Regions from separate parts of the Alkalimarinus coralli genome, predicted to be linked through region 1. Evidence: predicted binding sites of a transcription regulator. Region 1 holds the regulator's gene; the other holds the start of a gene.
The links. Region 1 encodes FliA, which starts transcription of late flagellar genes. Its sites were predicted from a motif close to CTAAAGNTNNNNNNNNNNNNGCCGATA; they were not measured.
Positions count from the first base shown of each region.

Region 2: fliS (flagellar export chaperone FliS) is a predicted target of FliA. The motif match lies at 10,675-10,701, and genes of this name have one in related genera.

Region 1 covers NZ_CP096016.1:1,081,707-1,097,975, reverse strand. The annotation lists gene MY523_RS04870 (chemotaxis protein CheW) at 1-1,073, opposite strand, end outside; gene MY523_RS04865 (hypothetical protein) at 1,063-1,485, opposite strand; gene MY523_RS04860 (ParA family protein) at 1,668-2,450, opposite strand; gene motD (flagellar motor protein MotD) at 2,712-3,500, opposite strand; gene MY523_RS04850 (flagellar motor protein) at 3,519-4,259, opposite strand; gene MY523_RS04845 (protein-glutamate methylesterase/protein-glutamine glutaminase) at 4,259-5,491, opposite strand; gene MY523_RS04840 (chemotaxis protein CheA) at 5,648-7,957, opposite strand; gene MY523_RS04835 (protein phosphatase CheZ) at 7,969-8,757, opposite strand; gene cheY (chemotaxis response regulator CheY) at 8,772-9,158, opposite strand; gene MY523_RS04825 (RNA polymerase sigma factor FliA) at 9,334-10,065, opposite strand; gene MY523_RS04820 (MinD/ParA family protein) at 10,077-10,889, opposite strand; gene flhF (flagellar biosynthesis GTPase FlhF) at 11,363-12,709, opposite strand; gene flhA (flagellar biosynthesis protein FlhA) at 12,817-14,988, opposite strand; gene flhB (flagellar biosynthesis protein FlhB) at 15,161-16,269, opposite strand, start outside.
Region 2 covers NZ_CP096016.1:2,248,343-2,265,203, reverse strand. The annotation lists gene MY523_RS09995 (glycoside hydrolase family protein) at 1-317, shown strand, start outside; gene MY523_RS09990 (WbqC family protein) at 371-1,054, opposite strand; gene MY523_RS09985 (hypothetical protein) at 1,074-3,002, opposite strand; gene MY523_RS09980 (flagellin N-terminal helical domain-containing protein) at 3,176-5,275, opposite strand; gene MY523_RS09975 (flagellin N-terminal helical domain-containing protein) at 5,868-7,955, shown strand; gene MY523_RS09970 (flagellar protein FlaG) at 8,052-8,456, shown strand; gene fliD (flagellar filament capping protein FliD) at 8,602-10,581, shown strand; gene fliS (flagellar export chaperone FliS) at 10,792-11,187, shown strand; gene MY523_RS09955 (histone deacetylase family protein) at 11,318-12,241, opposite strand; gene MY523_RS09950 (bifunctional acetate--CoA ligase family protein/GNAT family N-acetyltransferase) at 12,716-15,445, shown strand; gene MY523_RS09945 (error-prone DNA polymerase) at 15,523-16,861, opposite strand, start outside.

The DNA.
Region 1 (16,269 bases):
CCTCGGTCGGTTCTCCATCGCACTTCTTCTGGCGAGAGGGAGAAAGACTGTGCAACAGAGTCGCAGGCCATCCCCCACTCGCTATTATCAAGCCTGATGACAAATCGATACCCCTCTTTAGCAGCCTCGTTATAACGCTCCGGCATTATCCACAGCGCAGAATCGACCACCTTGATATTTTTTTCGCCTACCGGCAACAAGCCAAGAAACCATGGGGGCCTACCCACTAGCGGTGTCAGTTCCCGATCCATAGAGTGAATCGCCCCCAGCGAAACCAAAGGCACGGCTAGTTTCAACCCTGCCACAGTAAAAATCAGACACTCAAACCGACCTTGAGCCCAGTTTGGCCGGCCATTATCCAACCAGCTATCCAAATACGCACTACGTTCCTCAGCAGCCGCTGTCGCCTGTTCAGACTCAACCGATTGCTCAGCTGCAGGCGCATTAGGGGTCGTTTTAGTTTTTTCGCTAACATCCTGAGTTTTACCAAGAGGTTCAGCCTTAGCCGTTGTCAAATTATTATCTGCAACAACGCTCTCGGTGCCAGCGTTCTTAGGGCTGCTTTCACAAGAAGTGGCAGGGGAATCGAGTTCACCGACAACCTGTTCAGGGATATTTTTGGCGACCGCCACATCAGCTTTAGTTTTAGTTTTAGTTTTAGGCAGCTCTAATGCCGGGCTCGTGCTCTGCACAGCGTCTGGTATAGCGCTAAGCATACCACTAATCGAGGGTGACTTAAGAGTCAGCGGCTCCCGGAAATCCCTCGGTACCGCTCTGGCCAGCGCTCTTTTCTTTTCCAACCGTTGCGCAGCCAGTGACGTTTCTCTGCCAGCCGTGTAATTGTGGCTGCCACTTCCGGCCATTGGTATTACTGGTTTCTGTTCACGCTGTCTGTGACCGCGACCTTCTGAGAGTTTTCTCGCGCGTTCACTGGCTAGCGCAGCTTCACGCTCTTCAGCCTCCCTTAGCTCATCCAACGGAGATGTTGATGGTAACTTTTGTAGCAAGTCATCAAGGTAGTCCTGTACCGCAACCTGAGGGTTGATCGTATCACTATACCGCTTACGACTCATTGAACCTCCTTGTTGCGGAAGGCAACCGAGTGATCTTGCAGAGTAAGCGGTACTCCATCATCCTCTCATGACACTGCTCAACAACAGCTTCGCGCACACGGCCGCTAATAGGGCATTTCAGCAATAACAGCCCTGATAAAAGCAGGGCAAATGACGCATTCAGGGAACGCTGAGGGCGCGACAAGTCCAATCGATAATGATCTAAATTAGTCAGAGGAATCAACCAGAAACCTGGCTTAATGGTATTTGAAAGAGACTGGAGTTTAGCGGTAGTAGTATTAGTAGTAGTGACCGATAAGTTATCAGGTGCAACACGCTGTTCCTCTTCGCTTTCAGACCAAAGAAGATCGCCAATATAACTGTTAATGGCATCATTGGGCGATGCTACAAATTGATTGTGCTTACGACTCATTTCGAACCACTCATCTCGAACTGCCCTTTTACTACTTGATCTATATACAACTTGATCTATATACAACTTGATCTATATACAACTTGATCTTTTACAACTTAATCTAAACAGTGCCCACGCTGAGCAAACGATATCACCTTGGTTGTAGCAAGGTATTCGTCGCCCCAACATTAGACCGCCAATCAAATATTGACGGCTTCGTTTTCCCTAATATTTTCCAGTAATTTTTTATACGCCCTAACTCCGTGAGTTGCTTCATCAAGCTCTGAGGGAACAACCCCCATTCTACTCGCATCTCTGAATTTAGTATCCACAGGAATGGCATACTTCCAGACCTGTGAACCCCAGGTATTTTTTACTGACCTCAGACTTTGTACCGACGCCTGAGTCCTTCTATCAAACATAGTTGGAATGATGGTATATGTTAATTTACTCTTTTGAGATTTAATCACCATATCCAATGTGTGCATCATCCTCTCAAGACCTTTAAGCGCCAAAAATTCGGTCTGAACCGGCACCATCAAGTGCTGACTCGCAGCTAATGCATTGATCATCAGAACACCGAGAGAAGGCGTGTTATCGATCAGTACGTAATCAAAGTCATCCCACAATATGGCAAGCGCTCGGGAAATAATTAATCCCATGCCTTCAACGCCAACCATTCGTCGCTCCAGTGTTGCCAGTGCCGTAGACGCGGGCAGCAGCTTTAACCCTGGCATCGATGTTTTGACAATTAAGGTGGCGGGTAGATCTTGGGGCACTTTGCCTTGATGTAAAAACAGATCAAATGCGCTGTGCTCAATAGTATCAGGGTCATATTTAAAATAACTGGTGAGGGAGCCATGAGGGTCAAGATCCATCATCAGCACTCGCTTGCCTTCTTTGGCCAATAGACCACCCAAGGCTACAGTTGTCGTTGTTTTCCCTACTCCACCCTTCTGATTTGCAATTGCCCAGATACGCACAGCGGTACCTCTTATCTTTATGTTTATTAAAATCAACAGCCTGAGGTAGTTATATCGACAAAGATGGCAATAACTTAATGATTGAATTAGCAATAAAACAACTCATATCACAACCACAGCACCCTAACAGCCAGGCACACTTTTGCCGGTTTTGCTATTTTAGACCTACTTTAGGCCTACTTTAGGCCTACTTTAGGCCTATTTTAGACCTAACAAGCAGGAATAATGCCATAGAAAAATGTAACGAAACGTTGAAGTTGATTAACCTTTATTGCGCAAGGTGACACGCACATTTGGGTCTTTTGAAATCACCAGCACAATCCTGCGGTTGCGACTTCTTCCTTCAGGCGTGTCATTCCTCGCAACAGGCTGATATTCCCCGTAGCCTACAGCAGCCATTCTGGAAGGGTCGACACCTTCATGCGCCAGTAAACGAACAACCGCCGCCGAACGCGACGAAGATAACTCCCAGTTTGAAGGGTGAGAGCGAGTACGAATGGGAATATTGTCGGTAAAACCTTCTACTAAAAGCGCATTATCATGGGATTTAAGTATAGTTGCGACCTGCTCAAGAATAGGAAATGCCTCGTCATAAGGTTCAACATCTCCACTTTTGAATAAAATTTTGTTTGATAACGAGACTTCAATCCAGTCTTCATTCTCATTCACCGAGACCAGCCCATCGGTGATCAAGCCAGAAAACTCTGCGGCGAATTTATCTGCAATTTCGCGCATCCCTTTGGTTCTATCTTTTATTCGCCCCTCACTCCCTCTTGGAATGGATTCAACAGGCTGTATTTTTTGTTCACCCTCATTTTGACCACTCGAGCGTGGAATGTGATCGCCAATCTGTATCGGCTTGGTCGTTCTCTGGGCAGAGTTGAAGGCTCCTTCAAGGGTTTCTGAGAGAACTTTGTATTTGCCTTCATTGACCGATGAAACCGAATACATCACCACAAAAAATGCAAAAAGCAATGTAATGAAGTCTGCGTAGGAAACGAGCCACCGCTCTTTACTGTGAGACTCATCCTCTTCCAACTGTCGTCTCATATTAAGCCCGCCTGAGTATTAGTGAAGAAAACCTCTAAGTTTCAATTCGATTGAGCGGGGGTTTTCCCCTTCAGAGATCGAGACCAAACCTTCGATCATCAACTCCCGATATAGCGATTCAAGCTTTATGACCGCTTTAAGTTTATTCGCAACTGGGAACAAAAACAGGTTGGCAAATGCGACGCCGTAGATCGTGGCGACAAACGCTGTAGCAATGCCCGAGCCTAAAGAGGCAGGGTCTTCCAGGTGACTCATAACATGAATCAACCCCATTACCGCACCGATGATACCAATCGTAGGAGAATAGCCTCCCATACTCTCATAGACTTTAGCACCTTCGATATCTCTGTTTTCCTTAGCGATAAGCTCAAGCTCCATGACACTTCGAATGGTATCAGGCTCGGCTCCATCAACCAGCAGCTGTAACCCTTTTTTTGCAAACGCCTCCTTCTCTTTTCCGGCGATTGTTTCCAGTCCTAACAGCCCTTCTTTTCTAGCCCTCATACTCCATTTGACGACCTTATCAACACCATCTTCCAAGTTGACATATGGCGGCATAAACACCCAAAGAAACATTCGGCCAGCATGCTTTAATAGCTTTAACGATGTTTGCAGCATGATAGCGGCAAAGGTTCCGCCAATTACAATAATCGTCGCTGGCAGGTTGATCAGGGCATCAACCGTACCACCTTCGAGAAAGTTGCCTCCAATAACTGCACCAAAGGCTAAAATAACACCAATAATACTCAATAAATCCATTACTTGACCCCGGACACAATACGTCCTGCAACATCTCCCAGACTCAGCACTTCATCCGCCAGACCGGCTTTTACAACGGCCATTGGCATTCCATAGATGACACTACTTTTCTCATCCTGCGCCCAAACCGTTGAGCCGGTTTGCTTCATCAAGCGGCAACCGTCTTTTCCGTCTGCACCCATGCCAGTCAAAATAATGCCTAAGGTTTTCCCTGGAAAACACCTGGCTGCTGAACCGAAGGTTACATCAACACACGGCTTATAGTGCAATCGGTCATCCCCTTCAAGAATCTTCACTCGGGCACTTCCCGAGCGGGATTCAATAATCATCTGCTTGCCACCAGGAGCCAACAAAGCCAAGCCGGGCCTAAGCATGTCGCCATCTTCTGCTTGCTTAACAGTAATCTGACACTGCCGATTCAATCGCTCAGCAAACGCCAAGGTAAACGATGCCGGCATATGCTGAATCAGCACAATGGGCTTGGAAAAGCTTGAAGGCAGCTTTGTCAGAACTTTCTGCAACGCAATCGGCCCACCTGTAGACGTACCAATTGCCACCAAATTCACCGGGTGTGATATCTTGCTGTTCGAAACAGGCTCTTCAGATAAGTCCTTCTGGCTCATTGAGCCTCGTGCCGATGCTTGGGAACGGTTAAGCCCTCCTGTATCAGATTTTACAACTGGGCCAGGCCTTGCTATTGGCTTCACTCGCTCAGTGCGCTTACCCACCGGACTTTTACCTGCCGGGCTTTCCGTGCCGCCCGATTGATGCGTACCGGCTGTGGAAGAGGAAGACTGCGAAATTGCGGAGGGTCGAGCAGGAGTGCGCTGCTTGTTAGTAGCAGCAACGGCTAGAATACGCTGCTTAAGAACTTCCTGCATTCTGCTGGAGTCCCTCGCAATGTCTTCAAAGTTTTTAGGTAGGAAATCGACGGCTCCGGCTTCCAGTGCATCCAGCGTTACGCGTGCACCTTCGTAGGTGAGCGAAGAAAACATTAATACAGGCGTGGGTGACTCACGCATAATCTGTTTGACCGCTGCCACACCGTTCATAACAGGCATCTCGTAGTCCATGGTGACTACATCGGGTTTAAGCTTTTTAACCAGCTCAAGCGCTTCCTGTCCGTTGCTTGCGGTGCCAACTACTTTTATTGTGCTAACTGACTCTAGAATTTCACAGACTCTTCGCCTGAAAAACCCCGAGTCATCAACGACTAAGACGGAAACCGCCATTCATGAATCTCCAGATAGAAAAATGCCTTCAGTTCAACGTTTTCGCTGAAGACTCTACTGCACCGACTCTACTCATCTAGTTAACAGTATTACGAATAGTCAATAAATAACGCAATTGCGAGCGCCTTGTTTCAGAGCACTCACAACGGCTGGATGTTATGCATAACGCTGTAGCAAACTAGGGATATCAAGAATCAGTGCTATTCGGCCATCACCCGTTATCGTCGCACCGGACATTCCGGGTGTACCGTGCAGCATTCGCCCTAGCGGTTTAATAACCACCTCTTCCTGGCCGACAAGCTGATCAACGACAAAACCGACTCGTTTGGTCCCTACTGAGACAATCACCACATGGGCTGAATCACTTTCAGACTCATCTGGAATATTATCAACCAGCCAGCGCTTAATATGAAAAAGCGGGTATACATTGTCTCTGACCACTACACATTCCTGGCCGTCGACAATATTAGTACTCGATAGGTCAAGGTGAAAAATCTCTACCACGCTTACCAGAGGGAACGCGAACGACTGATCGTCGAGCAGTACCATTAACGTCGGCATAATCGCCAGTGTCAAAGGTACCTTGATAATAATGTGAGAACCTTTACCTTTTTCTGAATCGATCGATATCGTGCCATTGAGCTGCGTGATTTTGGTCTTAACCACATCCATGCCGACGCCTCGTCCAGAGACATCAGAGATTTCGGTTTTTGTTGAAAAGCCAGGTGCAAAAATAAGATTGAAGCACTCGGTATCGGTCAGTCTTTCAGCCGCATCCTCGTCGTATAAGCCTTTTTCAACCGCTTTTCTGCGAAGGACGTCCGGATCCATTCCCGCGCCGTCATCTTCAATCGACAGCAGAATATGATCACCTTCTTGTTCTGCGGCTAAAATAACACGTCCTGTTCTTGGTTTACCGCTCGCCTCTCTTACATCCGGTAATTCAACACCATGATCCACAGCATTTCTTACCAAGTGGACAAGAGGGTCAGAAAGTGCTTCAACCAGGTTTTTATCCAAGTCAGTATCTTCACCACGCAAAACAAGGTTAACTTCTTTTTTAAGATTGCGAGCCAAGTCCCTTACGACTCTTGGGAATCTTCCAAATACCTTTTTGATTGGCTGCATACGGGTTTGCATCACTGCAGACTGCAGGTCACCCGTCACGACATCAAGGTTCGATACCGCCTTTTGCATTGACTCGTTTTCACTCTCATCACCTAGGCGCTTCAAGCGATTTCTAACCAATACCAGCTCTCCAACCATATTCATAATGTCATCAAGACGCTTGGTATCAACCCGAACGGTGGTTTCGGTAGCAATTGACTGCTCTTTGCCAACCGCCTTTTTAGCTGCGGGCGAGGCCGGTGCAGAGGTCTTTGGTGCCGATACAGGCTCAGGTTTAGGTTTAGGTTGAGGCTCAGGTTTAGGTTGGGGTTTTGCCGCCGGCGGAGGTGTTGGCGTACTGGCCGCAGGCGAAACAGCGCCGCCACCTTCTGTTGGCCCCTTTCCTTTACCATGAAGATCATCAAGGAGTTTATCAAACTCACTGTCATCAATTAGGTCAGAGTCACCCGCTGCAGCTGTTTCGGGAGAGGGAGAGAGAGAGGGTGACACTGAACCGCCACCCGCAACTTCGCCTGTAAACTGGCCTTTTCCGTGCAGGTCATCCAGCAGTTTTTCAAATTCGTCGTCAGTAATTTCGCCTGAATCAGGCTCTTGAGGTTTTTCGGCTTTTTCTATGCTGCCATGCTTACCTGCTCCATGCAGGTCATCCAACAGTTTTTCAAATTCATCATCAGTGATTTCATCGTCAGAGCCACCTGTTGATGGAGCCTCATCAAACAACTCAACATTGTCACTGGAAGAAGCAGTTGAGGCTTGTGTAGATTCCGCAGCCGTAGTGCCTTCAGGCGCATCGAGTGCACTTAAAAGTTGTTCGAACTCATCGTCGGTAATGTCGCCCTTCTCTTCAGCGTCATCTTCAGTCTGCACAGAGCTTTGCTCAACGGGGGGTTCGTTCATGTCGGGAGCTGTCTCTGTGGCTGGAGCCTCAGATGCTCGCTCGCCTTCAGTTTCAGGAACGGCAAGCCTTGCCAGCGCTTGAATCAAAGCGGGGTCTGCGGGAACCAGCTCTTCCCGATTTCTGCACTGTTCGAACATTTCATTAACGGCATCTAACGCCTGCAGTACCACGTCCATCAATTCGGCAGTAACTGTACGCTTACCATTTCGAAGAATATCGAAGACGTTCTCTGCCACATGGCAGCACTCAACTAACGCATCAAGCTGTAGAAAACCAGCTCCGCCCTTCACCGTGTGGAACCCACGAAATATCGCGTTAAGCAAATCCGTATCATCCGGATTCTGCTCCAAATCCACCAGTTGTTCTGACAGAAGCTCGAGAATTTCACCTGACTCGACTAAAAAGTCCTGGAGAATCTCTTCATCCGCTTCAAACCCCATGCAAGCACTCCTCAAAAACCTAGACTGGAGAGTAAATCATCCACATCATCCTGACTCGAAACCACATCGACACGTTCTTCCGCGTTCATCTGAGGCCCCTCACCACGTTCAATATTCTTTTCTTTTTCTTGTTCTAATCCTTCGTGAACGGTACCTGTAATCTGATCTACCTTACCGGCCATAGCCACTAGGCTTACTAGGTTTTCCTCCACCTCCTGCACCAACCCTGTCACTCTCTTAATGACTTGACCGGTGAGATCCTGAAAATCTTGTGCTAACAATATGTCGGACAAATTACGATAAACTTTATCCGATTGATTGCTTAATTTATCAAGAAACAAGTCCATACGTTTATAAAGCTGACGAAACTCTTCAGGCTTCATCTCTCTGCGACGTAGTTTTGCCCAATCACCTTTTAGAATATCTGCTTCTTCCTTCATTTCCGAAGCAATAGGCATACTCTCTTCTACAAGGTCTAAGGTCTTATTTGCAGCCTTATTGGTCATGTCGACAACATAAGACAAGCGATCAGTCGCATCATCAATTTTGGAAAGCTCTTCCTGACCCGCCCCTCTTGCCGTATCAATATGAAAATTTCTAATTGATTCGTGTAAGGTTCGCGTTAACCGCCCAACTTCCTGGTAAAGACTTTGATCTCGGGTGGCATTTAAGTCTGAGATTACTTTCAACGCTTCTGAAATGTTACCGGAATCAACCAAATCTTTGAGATCAGCGGCCTGGTTTTTAAGCTGCGTTTCAAATCCTGCCATATCCTGCGAGTTTTCTTCTTTATTTGTCATGCACTAACCTGCGCTCAAGAATCGATACGCTCAAAGATTTTATCAATTTTTTCTTTCAGCACCGCCGCAGTAAACGGCTTTACAACATAACCATTTACACCCGCCTGAGCTGCAGCAACAATCTGATCCCGCTTCGCTTCAGCAGTAACCATCAGTACGGGTAAACCTTTCAGATTATCATCAGCTCTTACTGCCTTAAGCAGTTCGATACCCGTCATGCCAGGCATATTCCAATCTGTCACGAGAAAGTCATATTTACCTGTCTGAAGCATTGGCAATGCAGTATTCCCGTCATCCGCTTCATCAGCGTTTGTAAAGCCCAGATCTCTTAACAGGTTTTTTATAATTCTCCTCATAGTCGAAAAATCATCAACTACCAGGATTTTCATATTTTTATCCAAGTCGACCTCCAAAATGCCGAAGCTGGAACCCTTAACAAGCCAGAACTCGATTCAGGCTCATGGTATGAATGTAAGTCTAGCTTGAGTTCGACGGGTATCCAGTTTTTTTTAATGTTAAGCAAAATAACTGCTATCATTTTTCTAAAAAATTCAAGCAGCTATAAGCATGTCAATTTTAGTGCCACTCTATTAACCTAGATCTTAAGCGCAATGCTGCCTGACTGTGTATTTGGCTAACTCGTGATTCACTCACTGAAAGCACCGCCCCAATCTCTTTAAGGTTTAGCTCTTCATCATAGTAGAGCGATAGCACTAATCGTTCTCGTTCGGGTAGTGAGGCTATTGCTTGCACCAACCCCTCTTTAAACGCGTCATCTTGCAATTCTGAATAAGGCGTTTCAGAGGATGCAGCCAACTGATCAACAGCCCCCTCTCCCCCTTCCAGAATTTCTTCAAAGCTAAATAGCTTTCCACTGGCACTATCCTTAATACAGGCATAATACTCGTCTAAGTCCATGTCGAGCTCTGCCGCTACCTCATGATCTTTTGCATCACGACCTTCACGGTCTTCAACCGCTTTGATCGCTTCAGATATCTTACGGGTATTTCTGTGAACAGACCGGGGAACCCAGTCTCCTTTGCGAATTTCGTCCATCATGGCACCACGAATTCGAATCCCGGCGTAGGTTTCGAACGATGCCCCTTTTGATGGCTCATATTTTTTAGAGGCTTCTAACAGCCCCATCATACCGGACTGGATCAGGTCATCCACCTGCACGCTTGCCGGAAGCCTTGCCATCAGATGATAAGCGATACGCTTCACCAGTGGCGCGTGCTGCCGAACCAGACTATCAGCCCGTTCAATATTCGAATCACTATACATCATTTGGCCGTGTACCAATGCCATAAATTAATAATTTACGCCTGCACCAAACGCTCAACAAAAAACTCCAAGTGCCCTCTCGGTGACGAAGGCAAAGGCCAGCTATCCGCTTTTTGCGCTAACGACTTATAGGCTAGTGAAGCTTTTGCACGAGGGTAAGCATCCAATACAGCCCGCTGACGTTGAACTGATTTTTTAACTGCCTCATCGAATGGAATGCTACCAACGTATTGAAGGGCAACATCAAGAAAACGATCTGTTACTTTAACGAGTTTTGAATAAAGGTGACGGCCTTCCTGCTGTGTTTTGACCATATTAGCCAACACTCTAAAGCGATGAATTCCGTAATCTCTGTTTAGTAATTTAATAAGCGCATAGGAGTCGGTAATTGAAGTCGGTTCATCAACCACCACCACAACGATTTCCTGTGCGGCCCTCAAAAAGCTAACCACACTGTCAGATATACCTGCGGCTGTATCCACAACCAATACATCCAAATCGCCTGAGATTTCGCTAAACGCATTAATCAAGCCAGCATGCTCCAAGGGGCTTAAGGAGACCATTTTTTGAGTCCCGGATGAAGCTGGGACAACTTTAATTCCCCCAGGGCCTTCGACCATCACATCTCGCAAGCCACACTCACCTGAAAGAACATCTGCTAAATTTCTGTTCGAAGTAATTCCCAAGAGAACATCAATATTTGCCAACCCCAAGTCCGCATCAAGCACCACGACTCTTCGCCCCATAGAGGAGAGCGCCAAAGCTAGGTTAATCGATACATTACTTTTGCCAATACCGCCTTTACCGCCTGTAACAGCAATAACCTGGACTGGATTTGAATTACTCATACAGGTGTTTATCCCCTATTACTGCAATTTGCTCTATTTCTACAATCTCATTTATTACTACGATCTTAGTGGCACTTACCTAAAACATAATGACTCTGTACTGTCATTCCCGCGCAGGCGGGAATCCATTTGGAACGGAGTCTATAACCCTATGGATCCCCGCGTTCGCGAGGATGACAAGCTTAAGTCAGTGCCATTCACTACGATCTCATTTATTACGACTATCTTATTGCTCTTAACGGAAAAGGCATGCTTCGGCTGAAACTATTCAGTTCTTTGTGCCGCAGCGTTATTTAACGCTTAACCGCTTTAGCTGAAATAAACTACTTTTATTGTTATCACAAACGAAGCGATATATGTTTTCTCAATCGGCCAATTCGATCAAAAAACAGACATTTTATTCACTTAGATAGCTATAAAACAACTAAACTTTTCATCAGTTTAGCAGAGGATACTGTTTTATGTTCTTAATTTCAGGCTGTGTTGCCAAAATACATTGAAGTTAGCTCATTGGCGCGCCCGGTATTATGTATCCGGCCTTGCGTATTAGACAATAACTCTGCTTCAAATTTTTCCTGCTCTTTAAATAACGTAATCGCTTTGCTAACAATGATATGCGCTTTTGCCAAATGAATATCATCGGGTATTTTTTGCCCATCAGTCACATAAGCGACCGATAAACCGCTTAAGTAAAGGAAACTAATTACCTCACCCAGGCTAACAGCCTCGTCCAACTTAGTAACCAGGCACCCTGCCAATCCGACCATCTTATAATAATGGTAGGTGGATTTCATAATCTGGGTTTGTGTTATTGCCGACAGAACCAGATAACTTTGAATATCGAATTTTGAATTACGCAACTCATGCAGCTGCTCAGCCCAATCAGGGTCTTGGTGGTTAAGCCCGGCAGTATCGATAAGTACTAACTTCTTATCCTGTAGCGACTCCAGCACATCGTCCAGCGGGTTTTGTTCATCCACGACTCTAACAGGGATATTTAAAATACGACCAAAGACCATTAGCTGCTCATGCGCGGCTATTCTATATCGATCAGTGGTGATTAACGCAATTGAGTCAGCCCCATGCTCCAACACATACCGCGCAGCCATCTTGCCAATTGTTGTGGTCTTACCTGCACCTGTCTGTCCAACCAATGCATAAATGCCTCCCCGGTCAGTTAGCTCGGCATCTTCAACCGCCAACACATGGGATAACTCAGCCAGAACCCGATTCCAGGCTTGACTGATATCGGTTCCATTTTTTACCCCCGGCAACAGCGCATCGATTAAAGAGCGCTCAACCCCCATACGGCAAAGCCTGTCTGAAATATTATTCTTAACAATTGAACGATCAGCATCACTTTCGACTGGCGCTTCATTGCTGCTCTGAATTTGCTGATTAAGCAGCCCTTTAAGATGGCTTAACTCAGCCTTCATCTGCTCAAGTTCTGAGGGCGCTGCAGCTTCGCCTGCTTTTTCTGAAGTAATTGCTTGAACAGGCTGTACAGGTTCATCACTACCTGCGCGCCTATTTCTAACACCATTTATTTTTTCGCGCGCCCGCTCCATCTCTTCCTGTAATCGAACATGGCGCTCTGCTTGCATTCGGCCAACCTGAGTCGGTGAAGGGGCCTTATCTTGCCCTTCTATTGTCTCAACCTGACTCATTGCTAGCTGCTCATCATAGTCCAGTGCAGTTACTATCTCGACGCCACCACCCACTTTTTGGTTTGAAAGAATAACCGCATCTGCCCCCATCTCCTCACGAACCATGCGCAAGGCTTCTTGCATAGTTGCGGCAAAAAAACGTTTTACTTTCATGGCGTCTCTCCTAAATTCTTTCAGTTGTCCGCAATTATTCGGCGACAACACGATCGTCTGACATATTAATTGACGGCGCTTTTTGTTTTTGATGAAAACGCGTCAAATTACTGACCTACGGTTGCGACAATTGTTATTTGCTTATTATCAGGCACTTCCTGATAAGAGAGCACATGCAACCGCTCAATACCAAACCTTACAAACTTCGCTAGCACGGGCCTCAATGGCGCTGAAACCAGTAGTATTGGTGGCTTACCCATCACCTCCTGGCGCTGAGCGGCATCGTTCAATGACCGTTGTAATTTTTCTATCATTCTCGGTTCAAGAACGAGCCCTACATCATCCCCTGCGCCAACTTTCTGTGCTTGCTGTACAGACTTAAGCAATAGTTGTTCCAGTTCAGGGTCTAAGGTGATAACGGGGATTTCACTCTCCGCTCCACAGATATTTTGAATAATCAGTCTCTTAAGGGATTGCCGTGCAGCAGCGACTAACATCACCGGGTCCTGAGTTTTAGGTGTCACATTCACGACCGCCTCGGCAATACTTCTCATATCACGTATAGGCACGTTCTCTATCAACAGACTTTGCAGTATTTTCAATAGCAAGCTAACTGACAACGTTGACGGAACCAGCTCTTCTCCAAGCTTCGGAGAGGCTTTTGTCAGCTGCTCCAGCCACTGTTGAACCTCTTCATGCCCAATCAATTCGTGAGCATGTTTTTGTAGAATTTGATTAAGGTGAGTTGCGACAACCGTACTGGCGTCTACCACCGTATAACCCAGTGTCTGGGCATGATCTTTCTGGCTGGGCTCTATCCATACAGCATCCAAACCAAACGCAGGGTCTTTCCCCTCAATCCCCTCTAGTTTCCCGAATACCTGGCCCGGGTTAATGGCAAGCTCTCTATCAGGATGAATCTCCGCCTCAGCCAGATTAACGCCCATAAGGGTAATGCGGTATACGTTGGGCATTAAGTCGAGGTTGTCCCTGATATGGACCGACGGCATCAAAAAACCCAATTCCTGAGACAGTTTTTTCCTTACCCCCTTAATTCTTCCCAGCAACTGCCCCCCTTGGGATTTATCGACCAAGGGAATAAGGCGATAGCCGACTTCGAGCCCGACAACGTCAACCGTTAGAACATCATCCCAGCCCAGCTCTTTGGTTTCGCCCGAAGGTACCGGGGCCTGAGGTGAGCCGCCAGGTGCCGGAGAAGGTGCAGCGCCTGGAGCAACCGCCCCTGCGCCACCTGGCGCCCCCGCTCTAACCACACCTTCATCAACCTGACCTCTGTTCTTGCGATACCAAATATAGTAAGCGCCTGCTGCCGTCAAAACGCCCAACCCCAAAAACGCGAAATGAGGCATCCCTGGAATTGACCCCATAATAATCAAGATGAGAGAGGCAACCGCCATAGACCTTGGCGAAGAGAACATCTGGTCAAACATTTGGTGAGACATGTCTTGCGTGGTGCTGACACGCGTCACCATAATTGCTGCGGAAGTAGACAATAGCAACGATGGAATCTGCGCTACCAAGCCATCACCAATCGTTAGCAGCGAGTATTTCTGCATGGCATCGCTGAACTCAAGATCGTGCTGAACCATGCCTATGGATAAACCGCCAACAATATTGATAACCAAAATCAGCAGGCCTGCAATCGCATCACCTCGAACAAACTTACTGGCACCATCCATTGAGCCATAGAAGTCAGCTTCTTGAGCAATGCCTTCCCGACGCGCTTTTGCTTCGTCCTGCCCGATTAGGCCGGCATTTAGGTCGGCATCAATCGCCATTTGCTTGCCTGGCATTGCATCCAATGTGAAGCGGGCGCTTACCTCTGAAACCCGGCCCGCACCTTTTGTCACAACAGCAAAGTTAATAATCATCAGTATCGCAAATACCACCAGACCGACAGCGTAGTTACCGCCAATAACCACCTCTCCAAACGCCTCGATTACTTTACCCGCTGCATCGCCTCCTTCATGCCCCCAGAGCAACACCACGCGCGTAGAAGCAACATTAAGCGCCAGTCTTAATAGCGTTGCGACCAGCAATATTGTCGGGAAAATAGCAAAATCAACAGGGCGCATGGCATATACACACACCAGCAATACGACAATCGCCAACGCGATATTAAAGGTAAACAACAGATCCAGAAGGAAGGGGGGCATGGGCAGTACCATCATGCCCAAAATAACCAGTAGCAATACAGGAATACCCAGGTTTCCCTGAGTTAGGCTTTTAAGGTTCTGTACGCTGAAGGCTTGTTCCATACTTATTCCGGTCAGGATATAAAAACGATATGACGTTTTTTTGACTTAATTGAGTGAATACGTATGTCTATAGCAGGAACTGTACCTACTTTTTGATTTGGATTGTTTTAAGTAAAGAAAGGCGTGAAATTTACTTTAACACCGCACTGTTAAGCAGCTAACAATGCAACGTTTAATCGTGCTTCAGATCATCCGGTATTGGGAAATCAGGCATTTGTGGTTTTGGATTGGCGCCGCTGCGGTAACGCCGTAGCTGGAATATATACGCTAGAATCTGTGCAACCGCCACATAGAGCCCACTTGGAATTTCATCCCCCACCTCAGAGTTGTAGTATATTGATCGTGCTAAAGGCGGAGCCTGTACAATTTCAATTTTATGTTCGTTGGCTATCTCTCTGATTTTAAGCGCGATCTCATCACCACCTTTGGCAAGAACCACGGGAGCAGCCATCGTGTCGCCATCATATTTTAATGCGACAGAGAAATGGGTTGGGTTAGTGATAACGACATCCGCTTGTGGGACATCCTGCATCATTCTGCGCTGAGCCATTTCCATTTGTAGCTGTCGAATTTTTTGCTTAACTTCTGGTTTCCCTTCGGTATCTTTATATTCGTCCTTAACTTCCTGCTTTGTCATTTTCAGCTTTTTATTGTGGTCGTATAGCTGAAATGGCACATCAACGACCGCAATAACAACCATTGAGCACGCCAGCCAAAACACAATCCAGACTAAAATATCAAGCGCATGCCCCATAGCCGGGATAACAGATTCGGCACCCACTGCAAGTAGCTCTGCCGTATAAGCATTGAGCATCAACAGCGCAACCGTCACAACGACACCGACTTTTGCAATACTCTTAACCAGCTCTACCAGTGACTTTAAGGCAAACATTCGTTTAATGCCTTCAACCGGATTTAAACGACTAAATTTCGGGGCGAGCGCTTTTGTTGAAAATAACCAGCCACCCAGACCAACAGGGCCTAAAATAGAGGCAACCAACAATATTGTTAAAAAAGGAGCCATAGACCAGACCACTTCGGAAAAGCTATGTCCAAGAAACAGCCCCATCTGACCTATATCAAACAGTACTTCCCGAGGAAACGAGAAGCTATGTAGCATTACGCTTTTCAGCGCCATGCCTAGGTTTTCCCCGAACATTAATAATCCGACCGCACCGCTAATGAGAATGGCCATGGTATTAAGCTCTTTCGAGCGGGGGATTTGCCCCTCCTCCCGAGACTTTTGCAAGCGTTTGGCGGTGGGTTCCTCACTTTTGTCAG
Region 2 (16,861 bases), 1.2 Mb from region 1:
ATCCAGATGAGTGTCAAGCGTTGCCTACTGTTATTGAGCACGACAATAGATATCATATGTTTTTTTGCTATAGGCAACCCTTCGACTTCAGGAAAAATAAAGAAAATAGTTATCGGATAGGGTATGCCTACTCTGATGATTTACTTAACTGGAATAGAGATGACCTGAGTGCAGGCATTACTGTCTCTGAGAGTGGCTGGGACTCTGAAATGCTGGCGTACCCTCATGTGTTTGAATGTGATGGAAATGTGTATATGCTGTACAACGGGAATGAGTTTGGACGATTTGGGTTTGGTGTTGCTTTGTTGGAATGCTAAGTAAATAAAATTGAGCCCTTAAACTGTAATTGCAGTTTGTTATTTGGCCTCACTTACTCAAGAGTGAAGTGTGTGAGCATTTCTTGAATTGAGCTCAAGTTGCTAAACATCATAATATCAACGATAGAAAGCCAGGGAACGAATTCGTTATTATGTTGCTTGTATTCGATAGGTAGTGCCTTCAAAAACTTCAAGTCAATATTTTGGTTTGAAAAATGAACTTTATCGTACAGTGCGACCCCTCCTATCGGATTGTAGTACTCCTTAGCTTCCATTGCATGGCAAAGCGCCAGGACTTTTTCTTCAGATTTCAGTGTGTGGTCGATGGGAATACTTGAAGATGCCGTTATTTTTGAGTCGTCTATTTTTAAGTATGAACAAATTTTTTTGATAGAGTTTAATATATAGTCAAATAGGTTTTCGGCATTATAGTGAATAACCTCTTCAATTACTGGAAAGGCATCTTCAAAATAAGGGGCTCTTAGGTAAGTGTTTCTAAACTGACTAGTGAGTTTATCTTTATCATAAGTACTTGCTATCGTTCGGTCACTGATATTTAGAGTGTCCGAGTCTTTTTTTAAAGGAATGGTAAAAAGTGCATCTTTCCCGTTTTTCAAGAATCTGTTTCTGTTGATCCACCCTTTTTTTGTATATTGAATATTGTCGTAAACTATAAATTTGTCCACCTTATTTAGCAATTGCCAATATCCGATGTAGGGCAGAAAATAAGGTTGCATGATTGCTAGCCTCATATGTTCAGCTCTGATTTTCTTTTCTGTTTATGGTTAATATCGCCTTGTTTTCAATCCACCGGATTGACCTGAGTAAGGTAGAATCATCCTCTTTTCGCTCTGTAAGTGATTCTGTTGGTTTTTGATTTCGGAGCTCTTTAGAGATCCTTTGCCGTTCGTTGGTGTTGTGGATTAAGTAGATTAAACTGGACAACAAGCCTGCTTCAGATGTTGGCTTAAGAATATCTGGTAGTGTTAATTTCCGTAAAGTTGCATGATCGGTGAAAGATGCTAAACCGCACTCTTCAGAATAATATATTTTTGGGATTCCCAGCACGGCTAGATCTATATTGGTATTGGCATTACCAAAAGGAAATGTCCCTATGGCCAAATCGCACTTGGCTAGATTCTTCATATACTCTATATAGTGTGCATGAGGGTGGATAACTATACAGGTGCCTATTCGCTCTTGGAGTGACTTCTTAAATGCAGTCAGTTCACATCCTGCATTACCTACAGCGAAAAAATGAAACTCTAGTGGAACACTGGAGTGTGATTTGATAATAGAGCATAGTTTAATAAACCGATTGCTTATTTTGGGCAGAGAGCTGTTAATGGCAATTCTGACGACATTATCTTCGGGTGTTGAGCGATCTATTTCTTCAAACTGAGAGTGCTTCTGAAAAACGATTTCATGATCTGCATGATAAACAGGGATTACCTGTTCCATGCAGAACGACTGGTAGTCAGGGCCTTGCGCAAACCCAGATGAATAGCCGTAGTCTATCTCGTCTGACATGGCAGAAGCAGGGTGGCCATAACACATTACCTGATATTTGGCCAAGCGCAGGTTGCACAGTGGTATCGTCCATTTGGCCATACCCAGAGATGGATAAAGGATAAGGTCAGGTTCAATGGAAGCAATATCTTTCACAATATGTGCGATGTTTTGAGCAGAATCTTTAACGGTAATAACTCTATGGAAGTCTTTTACAGAGTTATCGTCAAAGTCTTGCTCTGCACAAAACAAGGTTACGTCGTAATGCTGTTTTAATACTGAAATAGGGAGATGGTAACTACGGTACATCGCATGTTTTGAAAAATACTTTTCGCACAATACAACAATGCGTTTAATGCCATCTGTTTTTTTGATGTATCGCGAAACTCTCTTCTTTAGTCCTGGCTGAATTTCATCCTCTGCCCACCTTTTCAGTGCAACATTGATTGATTTCTTAACGCTATGACGATTCTCGATATCCCAATATGAGCAATTCATCCAAGGGGAGGCGGCTAGCTCGGCTAAGGTCACGTCCAAAGACACTTTCTCAAACTGCTTATGGCTGGCAATCAATTTGTTAAAATTTTCTTGGATACGCTGGTTGAGGCAGTGATGATGATGGTATAACAGGCCTAAGTACCAACTTGCCCCCCAGTAGGGAATTGCGTTGATTAACGTATCGACATCAATGGTAATGTTGCTATTAAGTGTGTAGCAGGCTAATAAGTATTTAATATCCAGTTCTGTTGCTAGGTTGAGCCGGAAATCATTAGTGAGCAAGTCCCTGTTCCATAGAATATGGTCCATATTGTTGAAGCTGCTTATGTAAAAAATACTGGCAATATTTGTTTTGAAAAAAATTAAATGAAGTAGTGCTTCATCGCTAGGGGTATAGGTCGTATCTGAGAGATATGCGGTAATGCAGGAGGCGATACGGTTATAAATCTCAACTTTTTGCTCAAAGGACATGATGCCGCTAAGCGGGTGCAGGCCGTTTTGAACCTTTACAGGCTCCCCTTTATCATTGACTATATAGCTGTCTTCGATGAGTCCCTTATTGTCCAAATAAGAGCATAACTCAATTAGGTACTGCTCATATTTTTTGTAGTTTCGTCGATAGACTTCTTTTTCAAGGTCAAAGAGAGTGAAGCTTAGAGGGGGAGGAGTAGCGGCCATTGAGCTGTCCTTAACATATTGAAATTTTTTCTTAGAGAGATTGTTTATAACAATAATTCAATGTGGGGTCTAATTGCGGGGTAGTGTAATAGTGATGGACTTGGAATATGGATGAGTGTTTATCCAAGGCCGTGTAAACTCGCACGAGATTTACACGGCGCTAGTTTAATGAATTACCCCTGAAGCAGCTGCAGTACCTGCTGCGGGGCGGCATTTGCCTGAGAAAGAACTGACAAACCAGCTGACTGAAGAACCTGTGAACGAGATAGCTCAGCGGTTTCCGCTGCAAAATCTGCATCCCTGATTCGCGAGTTAGCTGTGGTTAGGTTCTCGGCAGTAATCGCTTGGCTATCGATGGTAGATTCAAATCGGTTCTGAATCGCACCCAGATCCGCACGGGTAAAGTTGATTTGATCGAGTGCATTATCAACCGCGTTAAGCGCGGCTATCGCTCCATCAACAGTGGATATATCGATATCTTGTATCAACTGCCCATCTTCGGCCGAACCAAAAGAGCCTACTTCAAAGCCTGAATTGGTCGCGATAGCACCGGTTAGGGACGATAACTCAATTTTACCTGCCGAAAGCAAAGTAACTGACCCGTTTGCGGTTTGGTTAGTGGTTAAACCAATGTTGGCAGCGGTAAGGCCGGTGAAATTACTTGCCACGACATTTCGCCCATCATCGGCAATGAGTCTATAGCTATTTCCAAAGGCTTCTGCACGAATGCCAGACTGGCCTGACTTGTTGTTTACCGCGTCAACGATCGAGCCTTGAACATCAGCCGCTGAATCAGCAGCCGCCCATGACAGGTTAACTTGTACACCGTTCAGCTGGAATGACCCTGTTATTGCAGAACCAACGCCTGCAATGGCTGCGTCAGCATTGAGAATTGCTGCATTAACCTCTGCCGTTACGCCTGTTCGATCAGCAACCTCATTGATCGCGCCAGCCTTAGAGATGGCGCTATAGTCATTCCCGACGCTTGAGGCCGTGTCGAAAGAGCTCAGGCTCGGGCCTACTGGCACGCCGTTGATGACTAAGTCTCCAGTGGCCAGTGCATTGGATGGCTGGGTTTCACTAATAGCACCACTATTGTTGCCACTAAACGTGCCAACCTGAAGCCCTGCGTTCCCTATGTCGGCGTTGGTATCCAGAGACATCTCTTTACCCGCAGAAGAGACGAGCGTGTAAGTACCCAAGTAGGTGTTTGAGTTTGTTGCATCTGTTGTTGCACCTGTGCCCAAACTGGCAGGCAAACCATAAGCGCTAGAGTTGACTGTTCCGTCACCGGTTATTGAAATGTTTCTTCCGTCCGCTGCAGTTAACGATATTCCTGTTGTTGGGTTGCCATTAAAGGTCGCCACAACGCCAGTTTGGCCAGACTTTTCATTGATGGCGGCAGCAACGTTTTCGAGGTTTACACTGACTGAAAGCCCCGCAGCAGTTGATACGGCAATATCGATTCCGTTTATTTGAAGCGTGCCTGCACGGTCAGCGCTGGTGAAACCTGTTGTGCCGCTGATGGAGGTTTCGTTAACGATCGCCTCAATGCCGGTTTGTTCACTGACTTTGTTTATTGCAGCGGCTTTAGCGATGGCACTCTTCTCGTTATCAACATTAGAAAAGCTGTCATCTACACCGGTTGATGCTGGCACTGCGATGCCGTTGATCACTAAGTCTCCCGCTGCGAGAGCGTGGGCTGTGCCTGTTATGGTCGGTATTACTTCAGAGTTTGAGGTAATGCCGTCTGTTTTGGCGGTGCCCAAAACGTCAGTAGTTGTTTGAGCGATGCCAAAGGTAAGACTTTCGCCTTCGTTTGCGCCAATTTGAAAGGTCACATCTTCAAAGGTGCCATCTAACAGCTTGGTGCCGTTAAAGTTAGTCTGTTCAGCAATACGCTGAATTTCATCTTTTAGCTGCTGAACTTCGGTATTAAGCGCTTCTCGGTCAACTGCACTATTGGTTGCGTTGGCAGACTGAAGTGACAGGTCTCGAATTCTTAGCAAGTTATCTGTCATTGCGCCCAAAGCGCCTTCTGCTGTTTGTGAAAGCGAAACACCGTCGCCCGCGTTTCTTATGGCAACATCTAGCCCTCTGGTTTGAGAGGTAAAACGAGTCGATATTGCCAACCCCGCCGCATCGTCTTTAGCGCTGTTAATGCGTAAGCCAGAAGACAGACGTTGAAGTGATGTATTGTAGTCACCCTGAGAGTTATTCAGGTTTCGCTGCGCGTTGATAGACGCAATATTGGTATTGATGATTTGAGGCATTATACCCTCCTGCTTATCTTCTATACCGGCGGACAGCATTCCCTAAATGGGTTAAGCAACTACCGGCTGCTTTAAAGTTTTTATTCCGATACTGATGAAGGTTCAGAACACCGTATCTGCGCTTAACAGCCTTAAAGCATGTGGTGTGCCAGTTTCTTAAATAATGATGCATCTGTATGAAAAATAAGCGTTTATATTTTTGTGAGTGGCTTAAAGGGGAAGAGGACAGGGCTGATAAATACGAAAAGTTGCCGGTCTTTTGGCGGTGAATTGCCGCTTTTGTGTGTGAGCAGTGTTTAGAGTAATAGGTAAAAAAATAGAAATATTTTTAAAAATACTAAAGTAATTAAATATTTTAAATTCAATGGTTTATAGATATTTTTTTTATTTTAAAAGCTGTTTTTAACGCAAGGGTCAATTACTTTTACATTCCGTAACATTAAAAATTAAAGGTCGCCAAATTTGTGCCGTTAAACATCACAAGGCAAGTATCTATCCATTCGACGGCTTACGTTTTTAATGATGTGGCGCGGAGATATGGTAACTCAATAACGAGAGCGCCTTGTTTGATGAAGGTTCTAGGAGAAACATTATGCCACAAATTATAAATACCAATATTAACTCGCTAACCGCACAACGTAATCTGAACAATGCTCAGTCAGATAATGCACAAGCATTGAATCGTTTGTCTTCAGGTTTACGTATCAACAGTTCAAAAGATGATGCGGCAGGTTTGGCTATATCAACTCGTTTTGAATCACAGATTAGTGGTTTGAATGTTGCAACACGAAACGCAGGTGATGGTGTATCGCTGGCGCAAACTGCTGAAGGTGGTTTGGACTCGATTACCACTAACTTATCTCGTTTACGTGAGCTGGCGGTACAGTCTGCTAACGCAACCAACACTGATGTTGACCGTGAAGCCCTAAACGCCGAAGCAAAACAGATTATTGATGAGATTGGCCGTATCTCTGATCAGACTAACTTTAACGGCGTTAAGCTGCTAAATGGTGACTTCCAGGCCCAAACCTTCCAGGTGGGTGCAAACGTGGGTGAAACCATTGATGTAAACATTGCGGAAGTAACTACATCTACATTAGGTAGTGCCGAAACAGCAGGTATAACATCAAATATCAGTAAGGCTGCTTTAACTGTAGGTGTTGCGGCAGAAACAACTGCTCTGGTTGCTGGTGATTTGAACATTAACGGAGTGGCAGTTGGAGCATCATCTGCGGCAGCTGATACTACTTCATCTTCTAAGCAGGCATCTAGTGCAATTGCTAAGGCTGCTGCTATTAATGCGGTAAGTGACCAAACTGGCGTTACTGCTACAGCAGCGGAGAATACTGTTGAAGGTACCTCTATCACTGCGGATATGACGGCTGCTGCCGGAAATGTCTCTATTAACGGCGTGACCATCGATATTCAGGTTGGGGCCGCTACTGCAGGAGAAGGCGTGCGCAATGAGCTGGGTAAAGTGGCCGATGCCTTGAATGCTAAATCCGATGCAACAGGTGTAACTGCGTCCGTAGTTACTACTGATGACGGCTTCCGAATCGATTTAAGTGCAGCAGATGGAAGAAACATTGAGCTTGGTCAGGCGACTGTAACTACCGCTGCTCTTGGTATGGCTGCCGGTGGTGCTGCTGGCGCTGAAGAGGTCTATACGGGAAATGTCACACTTACGAGTGCTGATGGGTCAGATATAAAAATTACCTCTACAACGGGTGATATAGATAATGCTGGTTTTGAAGAGGGAAGTTTCAGTGGAGTAAATGGTGGTGTCGTTGGTGATGCGGATACGGTAGCAAGTGGCCGTGTTGCATTGGTTTCTGGTGATTTAACAATTAATGGAGCGACTGTAGGTCAGTCTTTTGCGTCAGATGATACTGCATCGACCGCAAATTCAGATGCGAGTGCTATCTCGGTAGCTGCAGCGATAAACCGGATTTCTGATACCACAGGAGTTACTGCTGAAGCTGGCGAGAATACAATTTATTCTGGCGACATTACTGTAACCACAGCTGGGCAGATAGGTATTAATGGCGTCACTATTGATATTGCTGCTGGTTCAGATGTGGCGACTAAGGTAACTAACGCTATTGATGCTATCAATGCGAAGTCTGGCCAGACTGGTGTGAGAGCTGAGGTGTTGGATGGTGACAGCTATAAGTTAGTAGCTGAAGATGGACGTAATATAGAGCTTACCGGTGGTGGTGCTGCTAACGATGAAGGTTTTGTTGATAGTGTAAATGTCGCAAGTGTGGTGCTTAAATCAGCAGGCTCATTTACCTTAGGTACAGAAACTGGAGATATTGAAAATGTTGGCCTAAATGTCGGCACTTACGGTGGCTCTGAGTCTGGTACGTTGCTGAAAGATGTTGATATCAGTACGGTTGCTGGTGCGAATGCTGCTATCCAGGCAGTGGATAACGCGCTAACACAGGTTAACACCGAGCGTGCAAACTTGGGTGCGATCCAAAACCGCTTTGATAACACGATCTCATCAAACCAGATCAACTCTGAGAACTTGTCAGCTGCAAATTCTCGAATCAAGGATGCTGACTTTGCTGCAGAAACCGCTGCACTGTCCAGATCTTCGGTTCTACAGCAGGCGGGTATTTCAATCTTAGCCCAGGCTAATGCTGGTCCACAGCAGGTGCTATCACTACTGGGATAATAGTTAAGCGATAACTTGACCGGCTTTAGTGCACTTCGCTAAAGCCGGATTTTAAGTTTCACTTAGTTATTAGAGATCTTAGAGTAGAGGTGTTTTATGAATGACGTTAAGTTAAGTAGTTTGGATCTGGCCACCAGGGCTGGGTCGTCTGCGTCTTCACCTCAGCAGGAACCCCAGCAGGCAGCCACGGTATCCGATAAGTCGAATGGTTCTGTTAACACCATATCAGCCGAGAATGTTAATAAGGTGGGTGGTGAACAGAGTCAGGAGCAAAAGGATAAACAGTTAGAGGGAGCGGTGACCAAGCTGAATGACTATATTCAGAATGTGCAACGAGACCTTGAATTTCAGACGGACGATTCATCTGGAAAAACTGTGATAACCGTTGTTGATCGTCAGACTTCAGAAGTAGTCAGACAAATACCTGATGATGTGGCATTGAGGTTGGCGCAGGACTTGCAACAGGATGAGCCACTAAGTTTATTTAACATTAAGGTGTAAAACCGGCAACAAGTTACATTTATTTACAGGAAAAAGGAAAAACTTTGCCTGTAGTTGCCGATACAGTAAATAGGTCAGTTATACGCTTTGTAGTTGACGGTGTTAAATAGCTGACTTATTTTACTGTTTAGTGGGGGCAATAGTTATGTCTGTTTCATCCATAGGTATCGGTTCTGGTGTTTTAACCAGTGACCTTATAGACAAATTAGCAGAAGCAGAGCGCGCGCCCACCGAGCTTCGTTTTGATCGTAAAGAAGAGCAGGTTCAAGCTGAGCTTTCAGCGGTTGGACGCATTCGAAGTGCCCTTACCGATCTTAGACTTCCTACCCGAGTGCTGAGTAACCCTAGCGCTCTACAGGCGTTAAACGCCGAGTCATCTTCCAGCAATGTAACTGCAACCGCGACTAATGGGGCTGCTGTTGGTCAATATTCTTTAGAAGTTACCGAGCTTGCTCAGGCTCACTCGTTAAGTACCGCTTCATTTGCGGATAAAAATCTGACGGGGCTTGGTACAGGTACGCTAAGCATTAAAGTTGGAGATGTCACAAAAGACATTACGATCGATGGTAGCAACAATACGCTTGAAGGTATTGCGAATGCTATCAATGCCGAAGAAGACCTGGCAGTTAATGCCAGTGTAATCGATACAGGTTCAGGTTTTGTGTTGGTGTTTGCTGCACAGAACTCGGGCCTTGATAACGCTATCGAAATTAGTGTTAACGATACCGGGGACGGTAACAGCACTGATGCATTAGGCCTTTCACAGCTTTCGTTTGACGGCACTAATAATCACCTGACCGAGTCCGTTGAAGCAAAAAATGCGCTGTTTTCAGTTAATGGTATAGCTGTTTCTCGGCAATCAAATACCGTGTCAGATGCTATTGACGGGGTAACATTCACGCTTACCGGCAAGACCAATGGTTCACCTGCAACGGTTTCTGTCACGCAGGACACAGAAAAAGTTCTGGAACGAATACAGGACTTTGTTGATTCGTTTAACGAAGTTAAAACGATCCTCAATGAAGTCACCGCATTTGACCCAAACGGCAACTCAGAAAACGGATTGTTGCTGGGTGATTCGACGATCCGTTCAATTAACTCCCAGTTAAGAAGTGTTTTATCTCAAGTGGTACCAGGGCTTGATAGCTCATCGGTTCGTAGCCTTGCAGAAGTTGGTATAAGCACAGATCGAACAACCGGTATGCTTTCAGTTGATGATGAGGCGTTTACTAAAGCGCTTGCAGACTCACCCGATGATGTTATGGCATTGTTTGCTGAGCAGGGTAGAGCATCTGATTCGCAAGTTTCGTTCTCCAAGAAAACAGCAGAAACGGTACCGGGCACTTATGACATTAATATTACTCAGGCGGCTACAAATGGTAGCTTCACGGGTAACGTGGCTATTGGGGCGTCGACTGTCATTGACGCCGATAACGATACCTTCAAGATTAGCGTTGATGGCACAGAAAGTGCCGATATAACACTCACCGCTGGCACCTATACCGATGCCGAACTGGTGACTGAAATCCAAAAGCAACTGGATGCTGACGCAAATCTTAGCTCAGCAGGCGCTGCAATTTCTGTCTCTCTGGATGGTAGCGGCCAGCTACAGTTTAACTCTGGCACATTTGGCAGTGAGTCTAAAGTGTCTTTCACTTCGGTAGATACCAATACGCTGGCATCGTTGGGTATTGATGCAATTGCAGGCGTTGACGGGCTGGATGTAAAAGGCACTATTAACGGTGTTGAAGCGACAGGAAAAGGCCAGATACTGACAGGCGCCGAAGGCGATGACAGCGAAGGGTTAGCCGTAAAAGTTGAAGGCTCTGCAACCGGAAGTCGCGGCTCGGTAACGTTTATTGAAGGTGTTGGCGATCAGTTAGTCGATAAGCTTAATAGTTTCCTTGAATTTGAAGGCATTATCGGTGCAAAAGAGACTGGCCTTAAAGACCAATTAGCAGAGATCACGAAAGGGCGTGAGCAGCTTGATTTGAGAGTAGAAAATTTGAGATCAAGGCTCTCAGCGCAGTTTACAGCGGCGGATATACTGGTATCTCAGCTGAATAGCACACAGGACTTTTTGAAAAGTCAGCTATCTGCATTAGCTGGGTCAAAGGACGACTAAGTACTGGTTAAGTTCGACTGTGTTGTTTGTTAAGTTCGACTATGTTGTCGGCTAGGTACGATAGATTTTTGGGCTAAAATATTGTGTAAGTCGGTTAAGAAAATTTAAGCAATGCCGATAACAATAGCATATTAAAAGATGTAGCTTCAGATGCTATAGCAAGTGCCAGCTTAACCCCTGGTTTACTTAAAAGATGTTTACAGGTGAATTATGAATGCACTACACCAATATCAAGCGGTCAATACACAAACTAGCGTTATTGATGTTGATCGACACCGTTTAATACAACTATTGTTTGAAGGTGCTTTGGAACGAATCAATATGGCTAAAGGCCGTATCCAGGCATCTGATTACGAAGGCAAAAATCGTTTGATCAATAAGTCTATCGAGATCGTATCTGGCTTGCGTAGCTTCTTAAATATTGAAGAAGGGCAGGAGCTTGCTTCTAACTTATCTGACTTATACGCATATATCGAGCGCAGGTTGTTTGAAGCCAATGTTAAGAATGATGTTGATATGCTCGATGAAGTGGCAAGCCATCTGCGTAAGGTTAAAGAAGGTTGGGACGGAATTCGAGAAGAAGCACTAGAGCAGGGCATCGTATAGTTCACGCCTGAATGAGTAAAATCAGCTCACCTGTTTAAAAAGGGGAAAGTATTTTCCCCTTTTTTTGTCGCTTTAGGTTCTGCCCACCAGCTTTATACTTACTCGGAATACTGGCTGACTATCCGTTTATTTAAAAACCAGCCAATACTTCCAGATGCTGTTCCACGCTCTCAGCCAGTGCCTTTAAGTTATAACCCCCTTCTAGTATTGAGACGATTCGGTCATTACTATAGTACTTGGCAACATCTACCAGCATTTCTGTAATCCACCGATAATCGGTTTTATCCAGCTCAAGATCCGCCATCGGGTCATTTTTATGTGCATCAAAACCTGCTGAAATTAAAATCAGTTGCGGTTTATGATTTTGTAGCTCATTTAGCCATGCTTTCTCAATTTTGTTTCGAAAGCTCAGCCCTTGTGTATGAGCCTCCAGCGGTAAATTAATAATGTTCGGCTTGTGAACCGCGTGATGACTGTATGGGTAGTAGGGGTGTTGAAAGCTGGAACAGACCAGAACTCTTGGGTCGTCCTGGAATATATCGACGGTACCATTTCCCTGATGTACATCGAAATCGATAATAGCGACTCTGTCCAGGCCATGAAAATCCAGTGCGTGTTTTGCTGCGACAGCGATGTTGTTGTAGAAACAGAACCCCATGGTTTTGTTACGTTCTGCGTGATGGCCAGGTGGACGCGTGGCGCAAAAGGCATTTTTGTTCTGCCCTGACATGACGGCATCCACAGCCTGAACAGCAGCGCCTGCTGCCAGTTTTGCGGCGCGCATGGTATCGGGCATCATAATGGTGTCTGGGTCTGCATATATGCGCCCCTTTTTAGGCTGTATAAGGTCGAGTTGCTCAACGTATGTGGCCGGGTGCACGCGCCTGACATGATCAGGGTTTACCAATTCTGCGCGTATAAAGTCGAGGTCTTGATTTAGACGTGTATCTTGAATTTGGTCAAGGATAGCCATCAAGCGAGCAGGGCTTTCAGGGTGCTCTGGCCCCATATTGTGCAAAGTGCAGTCATGATGACTTATATAAGCAGTTTTCATAATAGTGACTACGTTATTATTCGACTAAATTATTATTTTCTTTTGCCTGGCTTAAGTATTGAATACCGCACTGAAAAGTGTGCTAAATAAGTAAAAAATAAGCTGGCCCTCTCAGTTTAACTAACAAGATGCAGAATAGATACGCTCTCGTTATGTCGAACTATGGTAACTTTTGCCTGAGCTGATCTAGGTCAGAAATGAAAACAGGCACTTCTATGCTGATCAGCATCAACTATTTTGTTGTTGGGTCAGGCTATAGTGATGCTGCTTTAATAAATCGGCAATAATTATTCAGTACGCTGGTGTGTGCCATCTGCCTGGCGATTAATCACGGTATTAGCGGCCTCTGTGTTCGTGACTCTGTAGTTAGTCACTATGTAGTTAGCCACTCTGGAGTTAGTGATCCTAGCATTGATGATTATTGTATATGATGCCAGAACGATAGTGATTCCGACTTTTGTCTAGGAGAAGAATGTGAGTACTCGACATCTTGATGCCTTATTCAACCCCAAATCGATTGTTGTATTAGGTGCGTCGGAGCGCTCCCAGAACCTGGGCGGAATAGTCCTGAGGAATCTGTTATCGTCAGAGTATCCTGGCCAGCTATTGGTTATTAATCCAAACGAATATGACAATGTACATGGCATTCCCTGTGTTAAAAAAGTCAGTAAAATGCCTTTTACCCCTGACCTGGCTATTGTCTGTACCCCGCCTGAGTCTGTGCCCCGCGCGATTAAAAAACTCGGGCAAATGGGTGTGAAAACCGCGATGATACTTACGGGTGGGTTATCGAGAACCCACAGTAAAAGTGGCCGACCGCTGATGTACTCGGTTCGGGATGCAGCCAAAGCAACCGGCATCCGAATTCTAGGCCCTAATACGATCGGTATTATGGCGCCTCGCAACAAAGTTAATGCAACATACCTCCATATGGGCGCGCTGCCCGGTAAAATAGCGTTTATTGGACAATCAGGAACTATCGCCAGTGCCGTCATCGACTGGGCGTTTAGTCGAGGCGTTGGCTTTTCCCACTTTCTAACGCTGGGCGATAGTATGGATATCGACCCGGATGACTTAATCGATTATCTCGCTCAGGATAGGCATACCAAAGCGATACTGCTGCATATTGAAATGGTGCCTAACCCATCCCGTTTTATCTCTGCTGTGCGTGCAGCCTCCCGAGGCAAATTGGTTATTGGCATCAAAAGCGGCAGAGTGCCGGAGTCACAATGGGAACCGGTGCCGTTGGCAGATGGCATTACTAATGGGGATGCGGTTTTTGATGCGCTATTTAGACGGGCGGGTATTCTTCGTGTTAATGGTGCTGACGAAATGTTTGATGCACTTGAAACGTTGACCAGAATGAAGCCGGTTAAAAAAGAAACGCTGGCGATAATGAGTAACGGCCTCGGGCCAAATGTATTGGCGGTCGACCGGCTTGCAAATCTGGGCGGGGAACTGGCTGAGCTGTCGGATAAAACGATTGATGCTATTGCAGAGCTAATGCCTCCTTACTGGACGCGGAAAAATCCGATTGATCTCAACTATGATGCAACACCTGAAACCTATTCGGCGGTGATGGACATTTTGGCTAAAGACCCAGGTGTTTCAAATGTATTGGTCATGTACGCCCCTTCGTTGACTGAAGACAGCCTTCAAATTGCAGATGCCGTCATTACCAAAGCTAAGCGAGCGCGGCTCAATATTTTCACCTGCTGGCTGGGACAAAGTACGATACTGGATGCCAGAGAAGCGTTTTTTGAAGCGGGTATTCCCACCTTTTTCTCTCCCGAGAAAGCTGTAAAAGCGTTTATGCATGTGGTTAACCATCAACGAAGCCAGAGGTTGCTGAAAGAAACACCTTCCTCGTACAGTGATCATGCGGTTGACCGCTCTGATGCAAGAGAGATTGTTCAGAATGCTATTCGAAATGGGCGTAACCATCTGTCGAACGGCGAGGCAAGGCAGCTGATTGCCGATTATGGTGTCCCGACGGTTGAAACATGGTATTGCGATGATATTGAAGAGGTTATAGAAGCCTTTGAAGAAATCGGCGGCCCTATTAATATTGCGCTGCTTCATGAGAAAAGCAGTCACCCGTTTCTTGAAGAAAAAACCGGAAGAGGGCGTTATAAAACAACGATTCGGCGCTTAAACGAAAAGGACACCATTATTAGTTCTTGTGCCGAACTGTTTGAACAGTATAAAGAGCACTTTCCTAATAGCGGGTTTCTGGGTTATTCCGTGCACCGTTCGCATCAGCATATTGGAGGCCTGGGGTTTAGCCTGGGGATTACTCGTGACCCCAAACTAGGGCCATTGGTCGTATGCGGTGCTGCCGGGGCGAGTGTTAATGTGATGACAGATCGACGAATCGCCTTGCCGCCGCTGAATATGGTGTTGGCTAAGGATCTGCTTTCCCAAACCTACATGTACCAGTTGTTGAAAGAGTATAGCTACCGGCCTGCTCAGGACATCAAAGCAGTATGTGAAACATTAATTACCTTGTCGCAGATTGTGGTTGATATACCTGAAATTAAAGGGCTGGAGATTCTGCCTCTGTTATTCAATAAGGATGGAGTGGTCGCAGTTGATGTCGCTATCGATTTGGGTTTACCGGGTAAACTGTCAATTCAACCTTACCCGGCAGAGCTTGCAGAGTGGATTACGCTGCCAAAATCAAAACGTCGTGTTGAAGTTCGCCCGATTAGGGGCGAGGATGAGCCCGCCCATATCGAGTTTCATTTGAAGCAGTCACCTGAGTCGATACGCTTTCGGTTCTTTCATTACCGGAAATCTTTTAGTCATGAAGAGTTAGTTCAAATGGTTCAGATCGATTATGACCGAGAGATGGTTTTTGTTGCTACAGTCCCTAAAGAAGATGGTTCAGGAAATGAAACGCTTGGAACCGTTCGTGTTTGGACTGATGCCAATAACTTGCAATGCGAGTTCGCAGTGATGGTCAGTGAAGAGCTCAAAGGTGAGCGGCTTGGTTATACGCTAATGAACAAAATGATTGAATATTGTCGGTCGAAGGGTACAGTTGAGATGATTGGTTCTGTGCTGCCGGATAATAAGCCTATGTTGAGTCTTGCTGAAAAGTTGGGTTTTGAATCCAAGTGGGATCCTGATGAAGAAGTGATGGCGCTGCGCTTACCGCTTAATGTGCCAAAAGATGACTGGCAGAAAGAGCAGTTGAAATAGCTGCTATCAACCCGCTGCTGGGACTATCACCTATTGGTGGCATATAGCCCCGCTTGGGCCTTAAGCATTTAAATGGGCTAATGAAAGTCCCTCGACGACGAGCGAAGACCACCCAGGTGGTCAGTTATATCAATAAGTTTGCCTGCAATGACGTGTACAACCTCTCCTTCGCGTTCAAGAATGCCTTTAACTTTCAGAATTTTAGCGGTAAGGAATGGCTGCTTTTGTGCTCTCGCTGTACCGGCCCAAACGACGACATTGATATTTCCGGTATCATCTTCCAGTGTCACAAATGTTACGCCTGAAGCCGTACCCGGAGATTGTCTACCGGTTACGACGCCGATGACTTCCACAAAGGATTGATGAGGCAGCGTTCGTAATTGGCTCGCCCTGGTGAAAGTACCGGCTTTTCCTGACTTATCCAGCAAGCTAATGGGGTGGGTTTCCAGTGTTAATCCTACTGCACTATAATCTTCCAGCAAGTTTTCAAATGCATTGGGCTGAAAGTGAAATCTCTCATGTTGATCCTGCCATTTTCGTAAAGTCGTTTGCCGTTTGCTTAACCCCGTTTGTGATTTACTTGAGGCAACTTGTAGCTTGCTTGAGGCAAACAGCGGCAATTCATCTTCAGAATCCATTAAGCTCCATCGAGTAGCATAACGGTTTAATGACAAGCTTCTGAAAGCGTTTGCAGAGGCCAGTAGTTCAATGTCTCTGCGTGATAAGCCAATTCTTTTGATCTGGGATAGGTGTGAGTAGCCTGACTTTGGTCTTTCTGAAACAATTTTATTCATCCCTTGCTCACTGAGTCCTTTGACTTGGCGCAGCCCTAAACGAATGGCGTAGGGGGCCTTGTTTGCCAGGCTGTGGTTGACATTAGAGAGATTGATGCACACGGGTAGGACTTCAATATGGTGACGCTGTGCATCTTGTACCAATTGTGATGCGCTGTAGAAACCCATCGGCAAACTGTTAAGGAGGGAGGTGTAGAATACCGAAGGGTAGTAGAATTTTAACCAGGCAGAGACATAAGCCAGTACGGCAAAGGATGCCGAGTGGCTTTCAGGGAAACCGTACTCTCCAAAGCCACAAATTTGCTCAAAAATACGTTCAGCAAAGTCCAGTTCGTAGCCTCTTTCTAACATACCATTGATCAACTTTGCTTTAAATTTGAACAATTCCCCGTTTTTTTTCCATGAGGCCATTGCCCGGCGCAGTTGGTCTGCTTCTCCCCCGGTAAAGCCCGCAGCGACCATGGCCAGCTTAATGACCTGCTCCTGAAAAATAGGCACCCCTAATGTGCGGGATAACACCTCTTTTACCTCTTCTGAAGGGTAAGAAACCGCCTCTTCACCATTTCTGCGTTTAAGAAAAGGGTGCACCATATCGCCCTGTATCGGGCCTGGCCGAACTATG